4 regions of the Streptomyces sp. NBC_01520 genome follow, and region 1 is predicted to be linked to each of the others. Evidence: riboswitches for the same ligand, from Rfam matches in the RefSeq annotation. Region 1 holds a riboswitch; each other region holds the start of a gene.
What was found. Region 1 has a riboswitch for cyclic di-AMP ahead of OG524_RS27485 (M23 family metallopeptidase). Riboswitches for the same ligand answer to the same signal wherever they lie in the genome.
Positions count from the first base shown of each region.

Region 1 (3,931 bases):
GACGCGCAGGCGTTCTTCCGCACGTACTACGCGCCGAACAACGCGGTGCTCTCCGTGGTCGGGGACATCGACCCGGAGCAGACGCTCGCCTGGATCGAGAAGTACTTCGGTTCGATCCCCTCCCACGACGGCAAGCAGCCGCCGCGCGACGGCACACTGCCCGGCACCATCGGTGAGCAACTGCGCGAAGTGGTCCACGAGGAGGTCCCCGCGCGCGCCCTGATGGCCGCCTACCGGCTGCCGCACGACGGCACCCGTGAGTGCGACGCCGCGGACCTGGCGCTGACCGTGCTGGGCGGCGGCGAGTCGTCCCGCCTGCACAACCGCCTGGTCCGCCGCGACCGTACGGCGGTGGCCGCCGGATTCGGGCTGCTCCGGCTCTCCGGAGCACCCTCGCTGGGCTGGCTGGACGTCAAGACGTCCGGTGGCGTCGAGGTGCCGCAGATCGAGACGGCCGTCGACGAGGAGCTCGCCCGGTTCGCCGCCGAGGGCCCCACGCCCGAGGAAATGGAACGGGCACAGGCCCAGTTGGAGCGGGAGTGGCTGGACCGGCTCGGTACGGTCGCGGGCCGCGCCGACGAACTGTGCCGGTACGCCGTGCTGTTCGGTGACCCGCAGCTCGCCCTGACCGCGGTGGGGCGGGTGCTCGACGTCACCGCCCAGGAGGTCCAGGAGGCCGCCCGGGCGCATCTGCGTCCCGACAACCGTGCCGTCCTGGTGTACGAGCCGGTCGACGCCGACGAGACGGACGGCACCGACGCGCCCGAGGGGGCCGACAAGTGAGCGACGCCGCCGTGACTGGAGTAGCGATGGAGTACCACCCGCAGCCGACCGCAGGCGAGGCCAGGCCCTGGGCCTTCCCCGCGCCCGAGCGCGGCGCTCTGCCCAACGGCCTGACCGTCCTGCGCTGCCACCGCCCCGGCCAGCAGGTCGTCGCCGTGGAGATCTTCCTGGACGCCCCCCTGGACACCGAGCCCGAGGGCCTGGACGGCGTGGCCACGATCATGGCGCGTGCGCTGTCCGAGGGAACGGACAAGCGCTCCGCCGAGGAGTTCGCCGCCGAGCTGGAGCGCTGCGGTGCCACGCTCGACGCGCACGCCGACCACCCGGGTGTCCGGGTCTCCCTGGAGGTCCCGGTCTCCCGGCTGGCCAAGGCGCTCGGCCTGGTCGCCGAGGCGCTGCGGGCCCCGGCCTTCACCGAGAGCGAGGTGGAGCGCCTGGTGGGCAACCGGCTCGACGAGATCCCGCACGAGCAGGCCAACCCGGCCCGCCGCGCCGCCAAGCAGCTCTCCAAGGAGCTCTTCCCCGAGACGGCGCGGATGTCGCGACCGCGCCAGGGGACCGAGGAGACGGTGCGCCGCATCGACGCCGCGGCCGTACGTGCCTTCTACGACGCGCATGTCCGCCCGTCCACCGCGACGGCCGTGATCGTCGGTGACCTCACCGGGGTCGACCTGGACGAGCTGCTCGCCGACACCGTCGGTGACTGGTCGGGCAACGCCGCCGTGTCCCGCCCGGTACCGCCCATCACCGCGGACGACACCGGTCGTGTGGTCATCGTCGACCGTCCGGGAGCCGTACAGACCCAGCTGCTGATCGGCCGGATCGGCGCCGACCGGCACGACAGTGTGTGGCCCGCCCAGGTCCTCGGCACGTACTGCCTGGGAGGCACCCTCACCTCCCGGCTGGACCGGGTGCTGCGCGAGGAGAAGGGCTACACCTACGGGGTCCGCGCCTTCGGGCAGGTGCTGCGCTCGACCGCACCCGGATCGGCCTCCGGGGCGACCGGTGCCGCGATGCTCGCCATCAGCGGTTCCGTGGACACGGAGTCCACCGGACCCGCGCTGGACGACCTCTGGAAGGTCCTGCGCACCCTGGCGGCCGAGGGGCTCACGGACGCCGAGCGCGAGACCGCCGTGCAGAACCTCGTGGGCGTCGCTCCGCTGAAGTTCGAGACGGCCGCCTCCGTCGCCGGCACCCTGGCCGACCAGATGGAGCAGCACCTCCCGGACGACTACCAGGCCCAGCTGTACGCCCGCCTGGCCGAGACCGGCACGGTGGAGGCCACCGCCGCGGTGGTCAACGCCTTCCCCGTCGACCGGCTGGTCACCGTCCTCGTCGGGGACGCCGCACAGATCGCGGACCCCGTCAGGGCGCTCGGCATCGGCGAGGTGTCGGTCGTCAGCGGCTGACCTATCGGAGCAGATCCGGACCCCGGTGAGGACGTTCTCGCCGGGGTCCTCCTATTTGTCCGTGTTCGCGTGGAATATCGCCCGATCTGTTGTGGGATGTGCGACAAAAGGCCTGATCCGTTTGGCGTCGGAAAGCTGCCCGGCCTAGCGTCGGCCCGGCTGTCCGCCAGACATATGCCGCGTCCGCGGCGCCGGACAGTCATCGCCGAGTCCCCGTCAGGCGCGAGCCTGGGGAGCCGGGGACCCACGAAGTCCCTGGGGTGAATCGGATGCCTGCGCCCCCGCACGGGGCGGAGGAGTCCGTAGGAGACCTTCCTGCTCCGAACCCGTCAGCTAACCCGGTAGGCGAGAAGGAAGGAAAGGACCAGCCCCTCCATGGCGTTCACCCGTGCCACCGGGAAGCACCGTGCCCCGAGCCGCCTGACGCGCAGGAGCGCCCAGGTCGCCGGCATCGCGGCTCTGGCCACCACCGGCGTCATCGGCGGTGTGTCCTCCCCGGCCCTCGCCGCGGACTCCGAGGCCCCCACCGCGGGCAGCACCGGCCTGACCCAGGCCGTCGCGATCGACTCCACCCTCGCCGACCAGATCGCCGCCCAGGCGAAGGCCCAGCAGCACCAGGCCGACCTCGCCGCCAAGGCCGAAGCGAAGGCGAAGGCGGCAGCCAGGGCGAAGGCCGAGGCCGAGCGCAAGGCCGAAGCCCGTGCGGCCGAGGCCCGTGAGGCCAAGGCGCGCGCCGCCCGCGCGGCCGAGCGAGCCCGGCTGAACGCCTTCCACCTCCCGGTTGCCGGCTCCCAGGTGACCACCGGCTACAAGTCCGGCGGCGCCCTCTGGTCCTCCGGCAGCCACTCCGGCGTGGACTTCCGGGCCGCGTCCGGCAGTTCCGTCGTCGCGGTGGGCGCCGGCACGGTCGTCGAGGCCGGCTGGGGCGGGGCGTACGGCAACAACATCGTGCTCCGGATGACGGACGGCACGTACACCCAGTACGGCCACCTCTCGTCGATCGGCGTCTCGGTCGGTCAGAGCGTCACGTCCGGCCAGCAGATAGGCCTGTCCGGCTCGACCGGCAACTCCACCGGACCGCACCTGCACTTCGAGGCGCGGACCACCCCCGAGTACGGCTCCGACATGGACCCCGTCGCCTACCTCCGCGCGCACGGCGTCCAGGTCTGACCCCGCCTCGCCCCGCAGCGACGACGAAGGCCCCGGCACCCGCCGGGGCCTTCGTCGTACCACCGGGGGAGGCGCGCCGAAGCTCCGCGGAAGTGATTTCCGGTCAGAAGATATGCATGGATTTTGCTCTGCCGTCGGAAATTCCGACGGATTGCAATAGAGTCACAGAACAGGCGTCGATCGGCCGCGTTTCGCGGGGATTAAGGCGGAGGTTCGGACATGCGCATTCCCGCGCATTCGGTATGCACGGCAATCCGTGACGACATCGTCTCCGGTGGCTTCGAGCGTGGTAGCCGCCTCACCGAAGAGGTGCTCGCGCGTCGCTACGGGGTTTCCCGTGTCCCGGTACGCGAGGCACTGCGCACCCTGGAGTCCGAGGGGTTCGTCGTCACCCGTCGGCATGCCGGGGCCTGCGTCGCCGAGCCCACGGAGCAGGAGGCCGCCGACCTCCTGGAGATGCGGATGCTCCTGGAGCCGCTGGGTGCCGCACGCGCCGCGCAGCGCCGCACGGAGGCACACCTCAAGGTGCTCCGCGGCCTGGTCAGGCTGGGGCAGGAGCGCGTGCGCCG
Region 1 covers NZ_CP109404.1:6,037,229-6,041,159, forward strand. The annotation lists gene OG524_RS27475 (M16 family metallopeptidase) at 1-783, shown strand, start outside; gene OG524_RS27480 (M16 family metallopeptidase) at 810-2,192, shown strand; cyclic di-AMP (ydaO/yuaA leader) riboswitch at 2,386-2,554, shown strand; gene OG524_RS27485 (M23 family metallopeptidase) at 2,568-3,362, shown strand; gene OG524_RS27490 (GntR family transcriptional regulator) at 3,582-3,931, shown strand, end outside.

Region 2 (3,931 bases), 1.2 Mb from region 1:
GCCGCTGCCGCACCCGGTGCTCGTCGTAGCGGCCGAGGCGTTCCAGGTCCGCGCGCATGACGACGGCCCGCAGCTCCGCGACCGCCTCGACGTCCGTGGCCCGCGCGGCGCGCAGCACCCACTCCGCGCCGGGCAGGGGCGACGGGCCGGTCCGTACGGAGGCCGCCGGGACCGCACCGTCCGTCAGGGGGCTCACAACGGGAGCAGGTCGGGGCGCTTGGCCTCGACGTGGTCGCCGGAGGACTCGCCGCGCAGACGTCGTCCGATCCACGGCACGAGATACTCACGCGCCCAGTGGATGTCGTCGCGCCGCACCTCGAGTGTCCCGCGCTGTGCCTGTGGCGGCCACGTCTGGTCGGGGTCGGCCGGTACCTCGAGTCCCAGGACCTGGGCGGCGCGCAGCGCGACCCTGGTGTGGCCCTCGGGCGACAGGTGCAGCCGGTCGTCGTCCCAGGCGCGGCGGTCCTGCACGGAGCGCAGCGACCACAGGTCCAGGACCGGGCAGTCGTAGCGGTCGGCGATGGACCGGACATGGGCGGTGTACGTGGCGATCTTGCCGCGCAGGTGCCGGAGTACGGGGACGTGACGGGTGTCGAAGCCGGTGGTGACCATGACGGTGCCGACCGCCTGCGTCAGTTCGGCGACCGCGCGCTCGAAGCGTTCCGCCACGTCGTCAGGGTCGGAGCCGGGCCGGATGATGTCGTTGCCGCCCGCGCAGAAGCTCACCAGATCCGGTGCCAGCTCCTTGGCGCGGGGGACCTGCTCCTCGACTACCTGGTCGAGGAGGCGTCCGCGTACGGCGAGATTGGCGTACCGGAAGTTCCCGTGCGGGCCGTCCGTGGGACCTGCCGCCGCTCCGGGGACCGGGAGCTGGTCCGCGAGGAGGACCGCGAACCGGTCCGCCCAGCCGAGGAGCCTCCCGTCGGGGCCGGGGTCCCCGACGCCTTCGGTGAAGCTGTCGCCGATCGCTGCGTACGACCCGATGATGCCTCGTTGTGTGTTTCTCGAATCGTCTGCCACAAGGGCATATCCTGCACCTTCGAATGTGACCTACGCGACCGTAATAAGGGGTTGACGGGTGGTGAGAAAGACCACCCGGTCAGGTTTTGGTAAAGCCGGAATAAGAAGAGGGGCGGTGCACCGCCGCGCACCGCACCGCCCCTCTTCTTCGCGTCATTCGGGGACGCTCACCTGAAGTCGCTCACCCGAAGGTGTCGGACGGAGCCGCTCAGATGGAGACGCCGTGCGAGCGCAGGTACGCGATCGGGTCGACGTCGGAGCCGTAGCTCGGGCCGGTGCGGACCTCGAAGTGGAGGTGCGGGCCGGTGGAGTTGCCGGTGGAGCCGGAGAGGCCGATCTGCTGGCCGCCGGTGACGGTCTGGCCGGCGGAGACACCGAGCGAGGACAGGTGGGCGTACTGGGAGTACATGCCGTCGCTGTGCTGGATGACGACCTCGTTGCCGTACGAACCGCTCCACCCGGCGGAGACCACGGTGCCGGGGCCGATGGACCGGACGCCGGTGCCGGAGGCGGCCTGGAAGTCGGAGCCCGTGTGGTAGCCGCTGGACCAGCTGGCGCCGGAGGCACGGTACTGGGTGGTGACGTTGGCGTCGGCGACCGGGGCGGCCCAGCCGGAGCTGTTGCCCTCGGAAGCGGCGGCGGAGTCGGAGGTGTCGGCGGTGTCGGTCGCCGTCGCGGCCTTCTCGACCGGGGCGGCGGCCTTGGGCGCCGACTCGGCCTTCGAGGAGGTCGCCTCGGACGGCGCGGCCTTGGGCGCGGACTGCGCGGCCGAACCGGACGCCTTGGCACCGAGGGTCAGCTTCATGCCCGGGAAGATCAGGCTCGGGTTGTCGCCGACGACGTCGCGGTTGTCCTTGTACAGCTTCTCCCAGCCGCCCTTGAGCTTCTGGTCGGCCGCTATCTTCGACAGGTAGTCGCCGGAGACCACGGAATAGGTCTTCGGGGCGCTCTTCTTCTTCGCCACGGAGGCGGCGGGCGCGCCGTGGGCGGCGCTCGCGGCGGACTTGGCGGCAGGCGCGGCCTGCTCCGCAGCATGGGCGCCGGTGGCGCCGATCAGCGGAAGGGCGAGAACGGCGCCGCCGGTCCCGGCGGCGAGGACGCCTCGGGTGATCGGGCCGGTCTTCGTACGACGGTGCTTACCCTTTGCGGGCATGGGGAATTCCTCTCCGGCGCCTACGAGGTGAGCTGTCGGGTGCGGACTGGAGATGCCCGGCCGCGCTGGACGCGGCTTGACCCCGAGCCGTTCCGGATCCCTCCGGTCGGCGGCTTACCTGGTTCCCCCGCTCCTGCCACACGTTGGTCGGTGCGGATTCCGGGCGGCGGCAGGATTAGGCGTTCCGTCCGGATTGACCGTGACCGTAAGCGAGCCAGGACGCCGGGAACAAGCCGTCGGTTGCGAACCGGAATCCGCTCTTCATTTCCCGCCGAGAATTACGGTCACACTCCGTGGATTACGGATCTTGCCTTTCCGCGCGGCGTCCGGAATACCCGTCCACGGTTCCGCCACACACCGTCACGGATATGATCCCGCTCACCTACCAAGCCCCATCTCCCATACAAGCGGGGCATGTTCTGCTAAATGCACCAATACGGACATTGCTCGATTTCATCCTCTTCCGCGCCGCCTCGAAAACAGGACGGCGACCGAGACGGTTGCCCGATGAACGCATGTCGTATCGTCGCGAGCGTGGCCTCGTCGGCGAGCCGCGCCGACGCCAGACACTCCAGGAGTCCTTGTGACGCAGCTGCCAGAGGTTCCGTCGACCGACACCGAGCTGACCGGTGTCCGTAATTTCCGCGATGTGGGCGGACTCCCGACCGCGGACGGCGGGAAGGTCCGGCACGGGCGCCTCTACCGCAGCGGACACCTGGCGCACGCCACCGAGGCGGACGCGGCCTTCCTCACCGGCCTCGGCCTGCACACGGTCTTCGACTTCCGCAACGCGGCGGACCACAAGCTCGACGGTCATGACGTGGAACTGCCCGGCGTCCGGAATGTCAGCATTCCACTCTCCGACCCGGCCGACGGCGCCGAGTTCTGGCGGCTCGTGCGTGACGGGAACATCCAGCAGCTGCGATCGATCCTCGCCGACGGCAGGGGGACGGACCGCATGATCGCCTCGTACCGGTCGATCATCAGGGACCGCACGGCCGAGCACAGCCGGGTGCTGCACGCACTGGCCGAGGACAGCGTGCCCGCGCTGATGCACTGCGCCGCGGGCAAGGACCGGGCCGGCCTGTCGATCGCGATCTCACTGCTGGCCGTCGGTGTCGAGAAGGAGGCCATCGAGGCCGACTACCTGAAGTCCAACGACGCGCACCGCCGCTACAAGGTGCGGCGCAGCGACACCTCTTCGGCGGGGATGTCGGACGAGGTGATGGAACTGCTCAATCCGCTGTTCGGCGCGCACTCCGACTACCTCGACGCCGCGTTCACGGCGATCGAGGAGACCTGGGGCAACACGGACCGCTACCTCACGGAGGGCCTGAAGCTGACCCCCGCGACCCGCGAGAAGCTGCGCGAGCGCCTGGTCGAGGGCGCATAGGACCGACCCGGGGGCGGCCGGCCCCATGCGGACCGACCCGGGGGCGGCCGGCCCCATGCGGACCGGCCCGGGGGCGGCCGGCCCTCGCCCGTCGCGCCGGATGGGTCAGCCTTTACCCGCCACGGTGAACAGGATGAAGAGGAAGGCCGCGACGACGTGTCCGGCCACCAGGTAGGCGAAGAGCCGGATGACCACGCCGCGGGGCATCTTCCGCTCCTGCGTGTCCTTACCCTCGGGCCTGCGCGGAGTGAGCGGGTCATAGTTGGATGAATCAGACATGACGGTCCTCTCTTTCGACCGCTCGGGCCGAGGGAACGAAGGGTCTACGGGGCGGGGCGGGGTTCACCCGCGGTGGACCTCGCCGC
Region 2 covers NZ_CP109404.1:7,247,321-7,251,251, reverse strand. The annotation lists gene OG524_RS32725 (GNAT family N-acetyltransferase) at 1-136, opposite strand, end outside; gene OG524_RS32720 (SGNH/GDSL hydrolase family protein) at 193-1,020, opposite strand; gene OG524_RS32715 (peptidoglycan DD-metalloendopeptidase family protein) at 1,229-2,173, opposite strand; cyclic di-AMP (ydaO/yuaA leader) riboswitch at 2,178-2,349, opposite strand; gene OG524_RS32710 (tyrosine-protein phosphatase) at 2,757-3,566, shown strand; gene OG524_RS32705 (DUF6126 family protein) at 3,672-3,845, opposite strand; gene OG524_RS32700 (helix-turn-helix domain-containing protein) at 3,909-3,931, opposite strand, start outside.
Region 2: another riboswitch for cyclic di-AMP. It lies ahead of OG524_RS32715 (peptidoglycan DD-metalloendopeptidase family protein); the one in region 1 lies ahead of OG524_RS27485 (M23 family metallopeptidase).

Region 3 (3,931 bases), 1.7 Mb from region 1:
TCCTGCTGCTGCGGGAGCTGGGGCTGTCGCTGCCCGCCATCAAGGACGTACTGGAGGGGCAGCGGGACACGTCCGCGGCGCTGCGGACCCATCTGCGCCTGCTGGAGCAGGAGCGGGAGCGCATCGGGCGGCAGATCGCCTCGGTGCGGACCACTCTCCACAGGACCGGGCAGGGAGAGGAACTCATGGCCGGGGAAGTGTTCGACGGCTTCGACCACACGGTGTACGAGCAGGAGGTCACCGAACGCTGGGGCCGGGACGCCTGCAAGAAGGGCGACCGGTGGTGGCGCGGGCTGAGTGCCGAGGAGCGCGCCGAATTCCAGGGTGTGCACGACGCGATCGCGCGGGACTACGGGGCGGCCAGGGAGGCCGGTCTGGACGCGGGCGGCGAGGAGGCGCAGGACATCGCGCGGCGCCACTGCGCGTGGCTCTCGGGCACCACGACGGTCACCCGGTCGTACGTGACCGGCCTCGCCGAGATGTATGTCGCCGATCCGCGCTTCGGGAAGAACTACGATCGGTACGGAGACGGCACCGCCGTCTTCGTACGGGATGCACTGACGATCTACGCGCAGCACCGGCTCTCCGGCTGACCTTCGGGGGACGGGGCTCCGGCGCGCTCCTCCCTTCGGCCGATGACGAGCCGCCGCACGCGCGGCTCCGTCCGGTCCGGGCGGATCGCGGTACCGTCCGCAGCCGTGGGCGGACCGGGCAGGAGTGCACAGGTGGGGAAGCGGGACAGCCGACGGGGCGGAGCCGGTGGAGGCATCGGTGCCCGGAGGTTCGTGCGTGCGCTGCCGGCCCTGATGATCGGGGGCGGGATCGTCTTCGACCTGGTGACTCCGGCCGCCGTGAGCGCCGTTCCGCTCTTCGCGGCGGCTCCGCTGATCGCCGCCCCGTTCTTCTCGCTGGCCAGCACGGTCCGTACCGGTGTGGCCGCGGTCCTGGCCGTTCTCGTGATCCGGCTCTCGGACGGTGCGGTCACCGAGGTCGTGCCGCTCACCGATCTGCTCACCGTGATCACGGTCTCCGTGCTCGCCCTGGCCATCAACGGCGTCGTACGGCGCAGCAACGAGCAGCTCGCTTCGGCCCGGGTCATCGCGGAGACCGCGATGCGCGCGGTGCTGCCCACCCCGGACGACCGGATCGGCGGGCTGCTGGTCGCGGCGCGGTACGAGGCGGCGCAGGCGGACGAGTTCGTCGGCGGCGACCTGTTCGCCGTCGCGGACACCCCGCACGGGGTGCGGCTGGTCGTCGGTGACGTCCGGGGCAAGGGGCTGGACGCCGTGGAGGCGGTGGCCGTGGTGATCGGGGCCTTCCGCGAGGCGGCCGAGCAGGAGCTGTCGCTGGAGGGTGTCGCGCAGCGGCTGGAGCGGGCGCTGGCGCGGGAAGGGAGCCGCCGGGGCGGGCTCGACTCCATGGAGGGGTTCGTCACCGTTGTGCTCGCCGAGATCCCGGCAGGTTCCGGCACGGTACGGATCGTCAACCGTGGTCATCCCGAGCCGATCCTGCTGCACGCGGACGGGGCGCTCCAGGTACTGGCGCCGACCGTGCCCGCGCTGCCCATCGGGATGGACCTGGGGGTGTGGCCGGACCGCTCGGACGAGTGGGAGCTGCCGGCCGGGTCGACGCTCCTGGCGTTCACGGACGGCCTCACCGAGGCGCGGGACGCGGGCGGGGTCTTCTACGATCCGGCCGCGCGGCTGCACGGCCGGATCTTCCCCGGGCCCGAGGAACTGCTCTCCGCGCTCACCGACGACGTACGCCTGCACACCGGGGGCCACTCGACCGACGACCTGGCGCTGCTCGCCGTCGGCCGGCCCGCGCGGGGACAGCCGGAGCGGCGGACGACGGTGAAGATCGTGGGGAGGGGCGAAGGATGACCCGTCGCGACCGTCCGTAGTCGATGCGTGCCGCTCCGCATAACATTTGACACACCGTCAGAAACTGATGACCGGACCGGGAATACTCAACTCGCCCGTTTGGTGCTGTTTCCTGCCCTAAAGTCCAGGCCGGAGTGACGAATGATCAGTCGGAACAGCTTGGAATCGGGCCCCGGTGTCTATTAACGTTCGATAACGCAGCGCGGTTGTCCCAGTCGTCGCAAGAGGCGGCACCGTGCGCGAGCGCCGAATTCCGCAAGGGAACCGGGGAACCACCTACATGGGGTGAATCGGGCGCCTGTGTCTCGTGAGAGGCGAAGGAGCCCGTAGGAGACCTTCCTGCTCCGAACCCGTCAGCTAACCCGGTAGGCGATAAGGAAGGAAAGGAGTGCGCCCACGTGGCGTCCAATCAGCCTGCCCCCGAGGCCCCGTCACCCTTCAGGACCGACACCGTCGGTGGCGAGGAGAGGACTTGGGAGGAATGGAATCCCACCGAGGAGTCCATACGTCCCGTGCGCGGCAGGCACCGCGTAGCCAAGCAGCGTGGTCTCGCCCGTAGCTCCACCGTCCTCGGCGTCGGCGTCATCGCGGCCGTCGGTGCGGGTGGCATGGCCACGGCGCAGAGCAAGCCGCCGGTCTCCATCTCCCTTCCCGATTCCATCGCGGACAATCTCCCCGACGCCAAGTCCCTTCCCGGCGTGAGCGCTTTCATGTCGGACGACTCCGACGCGGACACCGGGTCGGCCGCCGACGCCTCCCCGCTCACCACCGCCGGGATCACGGCCGCCGAGGCCGAGCAGGGCGCCACCGACGCCGGTGAGGCGCTGCGCGCCCGCATCCTCCAGCAGGCCGAGCAGCAGCAGGCCGGCGCCGCCGCCGAGGCCAAGGCCGCGGAGGAGAAAGCCGCCGCCGAGCAGGCAGCGGCCGAGGCCGCGAAGCAGCAGAGCAAGGCCGAGGCCGACGCCGCAGCCGAGAAGAAGGCGGCGGAAGAGGCGGCGAGGAAGAAGGCGGAGGCCGAGCGTCTCGCCAAGCTTGCCGCCAGCTACGCCCTCCCGACGTCCTCGTACACGATCACGACGACCTACGGCCAGGCCGGTTCGATGTGGTCCTCCGGCTACCACACGGGGCTGGACTTCGCGGCTCCGACGGGTACGCCGATCAAGGCCGTGCACAGCGGCACGGTGAAGTCGGCCGGCTGGTCGGGCTCCTACGGCTACCACACGGTCCTCGTGCTCGACGACGGTACCGAGGTCTCGTACTCCCACCAGTCCTCGATGGACGTCACCGCCGGCCAGAAGGTCAGCACGGGCGACACCATCGGCCGCGTGGGCTCCACCGGGAATTCGACCGGTCCCCACCTCCACCTGGAGGTCCACACCGCGGGCGGTTCGGCCGTCGACCCGATGAGCTGGCTGCGCGGCAAGGGCCTGACGGTCTGAGCCCCCGCACCCGTACGGCGGGTCCGATCCGCGTACGTGGCGCCTCCGTTCGGCGCACCTGAACCCCGGCAGCCCTGACGCACACCCCCCGACGTCAGGGCTGCCGGTCCGCGTCGTGGGGCCCGCCCGGCCCGCCGTGGGCCTGCGGAACAGTTGCCCCGGCTGACCGGGCAGCAGCTGGCGGAGCTCACCGAGGCGTCCGCCTGACATCTGGCGCGCGTGGCCGCCGAGGCCGTCAGCGGTTCCGGCCCCGCTGTCGACCACCGCCTGGCCGCTAGCCGGGCGGTACGGGCCCTTCGCCGGTGCCCGGCTGCCGCGTACCCGGTTGGAGATACGGGTTGTAGCCGCCGTAGTGCCGGTGCGGCGCCGGGATCCGCTGCTGCGGATACGGCACGCCGTAGGCGACCTGACGGGGGAACGGGGGCGGCGGCACACGGTGCGCGCGGAGGCGGCCCGTCGCGTGGGCCGCGTACGTCAGGGCCGGGCCCGCGATATCCCGGCGCTGCCACAGGTGGGCCAGCAGCTCCTGCTCCCGTACGGCGAAGTCCGGTCCCGCCCCGTCGCGGCGGGCCCGGTGACGCAGCACGGCCAGTGAGGTCGCGAACGACT
Region 3 covers NZ_CP109404.1:4,349,100-4,353,030, forward strand. The annotation lists gene OG524_RS19680 (MerR family transcriptional regulator) at 1-593, shown strand, start outside; gene OG524_RS19685 (PP2C family protein-serine/threonine phosphatase) at 726-1,883, shown strand; cyclic di-AMP (ydaO/yuaA leader) riboswitch at 2,118-2,270, shown strand; gene OG524_RS19690 (M23 family metallopeptidase) at 2,282-3,322, shown strand; gene OG524_RS19695 (PrsW family intramembrane metalloprotease) at 3,597-3,931, opposite strand, start outside.
Region 3: another riboswitch for cyclic di-AMP. It lies ahead of OG524_RS19690 (M23 family metallopeptidase); the one in region 1 lies ahead of OG524_RS27485 (M23 family metallopeptidase).

Region 4 (3,931 bases), 190 kb from region 1:
GGGTGACATGGCGACCGATCCTGAGCCCGCGCACCCGTCCCCGGTCCGTGCCGCACCGCATCGGGCCGGGAGCCGATCTCCGACGTCTTCGCCACGGGGCCTCCGCGGGAGGGCGCAGCTGGGCCGCGGGCGGCCCCTCGGCGACACCCTGGTGCCGCGATCCGGCCTCCTGAGGCCCTACCGCTCGTCGTCGCGGGGGAGGTGTGCCCGAGGCGCGGATCGCCGCCACCGCGCACCGTACGGGTCTGGAGCCCGGCCGTGTCACCGGAAGTCGGCCCGGGGCACCGCCACGTGCGCCCTCGCACCTCCCGCCGCCGCCGGACCGGTCCGGTGGGTGTGATGTTCGGGGCACGCCTGTCGCTGGGCCTGAGGGAGGAGCAGGTCCTCCCTCAGGACAGACGGGGAGTCGCAGGTGAGGGGACGGAGCGTGTGCAGCCGGATTCCGGTGCCCGGACGCGCGTTACGCGGCGTACGCGCGCGAGGGGGCGGCCGGTGATCCCCCGGCCCATCGAGGCACTGGAGCGGCTGCTGCCGACGACGTACGGCATCGACGAGCAGGTTGACTGGGCCGTGGCGGAAGCGCGGTGGGGCGCCTCCTTCCCCGCCGACTACAAGGCCTTCATGGGCGCCTACGGGGAGGGGTCCGTCGACGACGCGATCGCCGTGCACCGACCACTGCCCGCCGACACTCCCGACGGGTGCCGCCCGGCCGATGCCATGGCCGACGGGACCGGTGCCGTCCGCGAGGTGTGGCGGGCGGAGGCCGACGAGATCTGGGCCGATCCGGCCGGGCCGGACATGATGCTCGATCCCGGTGCGCTGCTCGCCTGGGGAACGACCACCGAGTCGGACATCCTGTGCTGGCTGACGACGGACGAGGACCCCGACTGCTGGCCCGTGGTGGTCTGCGGCAGGCACACCGTGCCGACCTTCGCGTTGTACCGCTTCGGGATGGCCGAGTTCCTCCGCAGGCTGCTGGCCGGCGGCTTCGACTCCGTGCCCCTCAGCGTGGACAGGGTGAGGAGGCGGAAGTCGCACGCTTTCGTGAGCCTGGTCGTCCAGCGGGCCCGCCGCAGGGCCGGCCTCGACCCCTGGACAGGCGAACTGCCGGGCGGCTGAGGCACCCGGCACCACGGCACCGGGCCGCGGTGCCGTACGGGGCCTGTGTGCCGCGTGCCGGGCTCAGTGCGGCCTCCAGGTGAGCTTGCCGCCGCCCACCCACCGGACCGCCGCCGGGTCGTCGAGGTCGTGGACCGTGATGCCGGCCGCCCGCGCCGCGAACAGCACGTCCGTCATCGAGGTCGCCCGGCCGGCCGTCTCCCCGTCGATCTGCAGGATGCGGAAGGGCGGATCACCGGCCTGGACGGGCAGGACGGTGATCCGCGGGTTCGTGGGGTCCTGCGGGTCCGTGGAGCTCTGAGCGTTCCGTGGGTTCCGGGGGCTCTCGGGGTCGGGGTGCGCGCTGTCGGCCATGCGCTGATCGATTCCACGCGGCTGCCACCGGTATGCCCGGAAGCGCGCCGGTGGGCCGTATGCCCGAGTTAGGGCGTTATTGGGGATTCGCCCCGTAATCCATAAAAGGCCATTTCGTGCGACCCGTGAGGTTCCAGCGGAGTGCAAATCACCCTTTTCGGACCTCGTGACCAGAGTCACTCCCGCGCGTCCCGGACGCATCGACATGTCGACCGGTTCCCTTGTGCGCCACGAAGGTTGGCTTCGCGGGTGTGGGGCGGATTACATGAATTCCTGTGAATCGATCTTGCGGATGAATTGTGATCACCAATTCGGGGCTTGTTCCTTTCGCTATTTCTCGCCTACGGTCACCCTCACTCCGGATGGAACGCCGAATCCTGCCGCCGTCCGGGAACCCGACCACATCTCGTACGGCAGGAGCGGGGGACCCAGGTAAGCGCCGATCCGGCATCCGGAGCGGCTCGGGGTGAAGTCGCATTCACGTGCGGCCGGGCATCTCCAGCCCGAACCCGACAGCTCACTTCGCAGGCGGCGGAGAGGAATTCACCATGCCCGGAATGGGTAAGCACCGTAGTTCCAGGACCAGTTCGCTGACCCGCGGCATCATCGCCGTGAGCACGGGCGGAGCTGCTCTCGCCCTCCCCGTGATCGGCGCGACCGGAGCCTTCGCCGCCCCGGCGCAGCCGGTCGCCGTCGAAAAGGCGGCCACGTCGACTGCCGTGTCCGGCAAGGCGATTGCCGCACAGAAGTCCGCGCCCGTCACCTATTCCGTGATCATTGGCGATTCCCTTTCCAAGATCGCGCGTCAGCATTCCGTCGACGGCGGCTGGAAGGCGCTGTACGACGACAACCGAAAGGCTGTCGGCACAAACCCCGACCTCATTCACGCCGGTCTGAAGCTGACGATCGGCGCGAAGGCCGAGAGCAAGCCGGCGGAGAAGGCCGGAACGGCGGACAAGGCCGAATCCGAGACGTCCGGTTCCGCCGGCCGTGCCGAGCAGGGCGCCGACCGTGCCGATCGCTCGGACCGCACCGACACCGCGCTCGCCGCGCAGGGTGCGCCCGCTGCGGAGCCCGCGGCCGCTCCCGCCGCCGCGCCGGCCACGTACACGAACGACCTCGACGGCTGGATCAAGGAGTCGCTGGCGGTCATGGCCGAGCACGGCATCCCCGGCAGCTACGACGGCATCCACCGCAACATCATGCGTGAGTCCTCGGGCAACCCGATGGCCATCAACAACTGGGACTCGAACGCCGCCGCGGGCATCCCGTCCAAGGGTCTGCTGCAGGTGATCGACCCGACCTTCCAGGCCTACCACGTGCCCGGTACGTCGACGGACAGCTACGACCCGGTCGCCAACATCACGGCCGCGTGCAACTACGCCGCCGACCGGTACGGCTCGATCGACAACGTGTTCGGCGCCTACTGAGACATCACCGTGTGACAGCGGAGCACGGCCGACGGGTGGTGCGGGTTCGGAAGAACCCGCACCACCCGTCGGCCGTTTCCGGCGTGGTGGCGGTCAGTCACCGACGTGGGGCACGAGCTTGCCGCGGGTGCGGTCCGACGAGCCGGCAGGGCCTCGGCCGCCTTCTCGCGCTACCGGGTCGGGGCGGCGTCGTAGTCGTGCCGGGACCGCTCCACCTCGCCCAGGTTGGCGGTGGCCCATTCCGAGAGGCGGGCGAACAGCGGCGCGAGACTGCGGCCGAGCTCACTGATCTCGTACTCGACCCGGGGCGGGATCTCCGCGTGATACGTGCGCACGACCAGGCCGTCGCGCTCCAGCTGCCGCAGCCGTTGGGTGAGCACCTTCGGGGTGATCCGGGCGATGCGCCGCTCCAGCTCGCCGAACCGCTGGCGGCCGTGGGCGTGCAGGGTCCACAGGATCGGTGTCGTCCACCGGCTGAACACGATGTCCACGACCGGGGAGATGGGGCAGGCCTGCTCGGGATCGTCCTGGGCGTGGCCTGCCGTCGCGGAGGCCGTGGGGGCTGCCGGATCGGCCATGCGAGTTCCCTTCGGCACAGTCACTTTCCTGTAGGTACCTACTATATCGGCGGTGTTAGCGTCCCCGGGTCGGAGCGGGGGACACCCTCCCTGCGACGTTCCCGCCCGTGTCGGCGGGGGCAACCACGCGGTGTGACAGGGGAGTTGTTCATGATCGTCGTAACGGGTGCAACGGGGAACGTCGGCCGGCCGCTCGTACGGGCTCTGGCCGGGGCGGGCGAGTGGGTGACAGCGGTGTCCCGAGGGGTGCCGGACGCGGCCCTTCCGGACGGTGTCCGCCACCGGCGGGCGGACCTCACCGAGCCGGAGGGCCTGCGTGACGTGTTCGACGGCGCCGACGCGCTGTTCCTGCACGACACCGGAGCGGGCGCGTATCTGGTCGGGCCGCAGGAGATCGTCGGGGTCGCGAAGGCCGCCGGGATCGGCCGGATCGTGCTGCTGTCCTCCCAG
Region 4 covers NZ_CP109404.1:6,224,298-6,228,228, forward strand. The annotation lists gene OG524_RS28125 (SMI1/KNR4 family protein) at 493-1,119, shown strand; gene OG524_RS28130 (hypothetical protein) at 1,183-1,380, opposite strand; cyclic di-AMP (ydaO/yuaA leader) riboswitch at 1,832-2,017, shown strand; gene OG524_RS28135 (transglycosylase SLT domain-containing protein) at 2,022-2,903, shown strand; gene OG524_RS28140 (winged helix-turn-helix transcriptional regulator) at 3,074-3,481, opposite strand; gene OG524_RS28145 (NAD(P)H-binding protein) at 3,632-3,931, shown strand, end outside.
Region 4: another riboswitch for cyclic di-AMP. It lies ahead of OG524_RS28135 (transglycosylase SLT domain-containing protein); the one in region 1 lies ahead of OG524_RS27485 (M23 family metallopeptidase).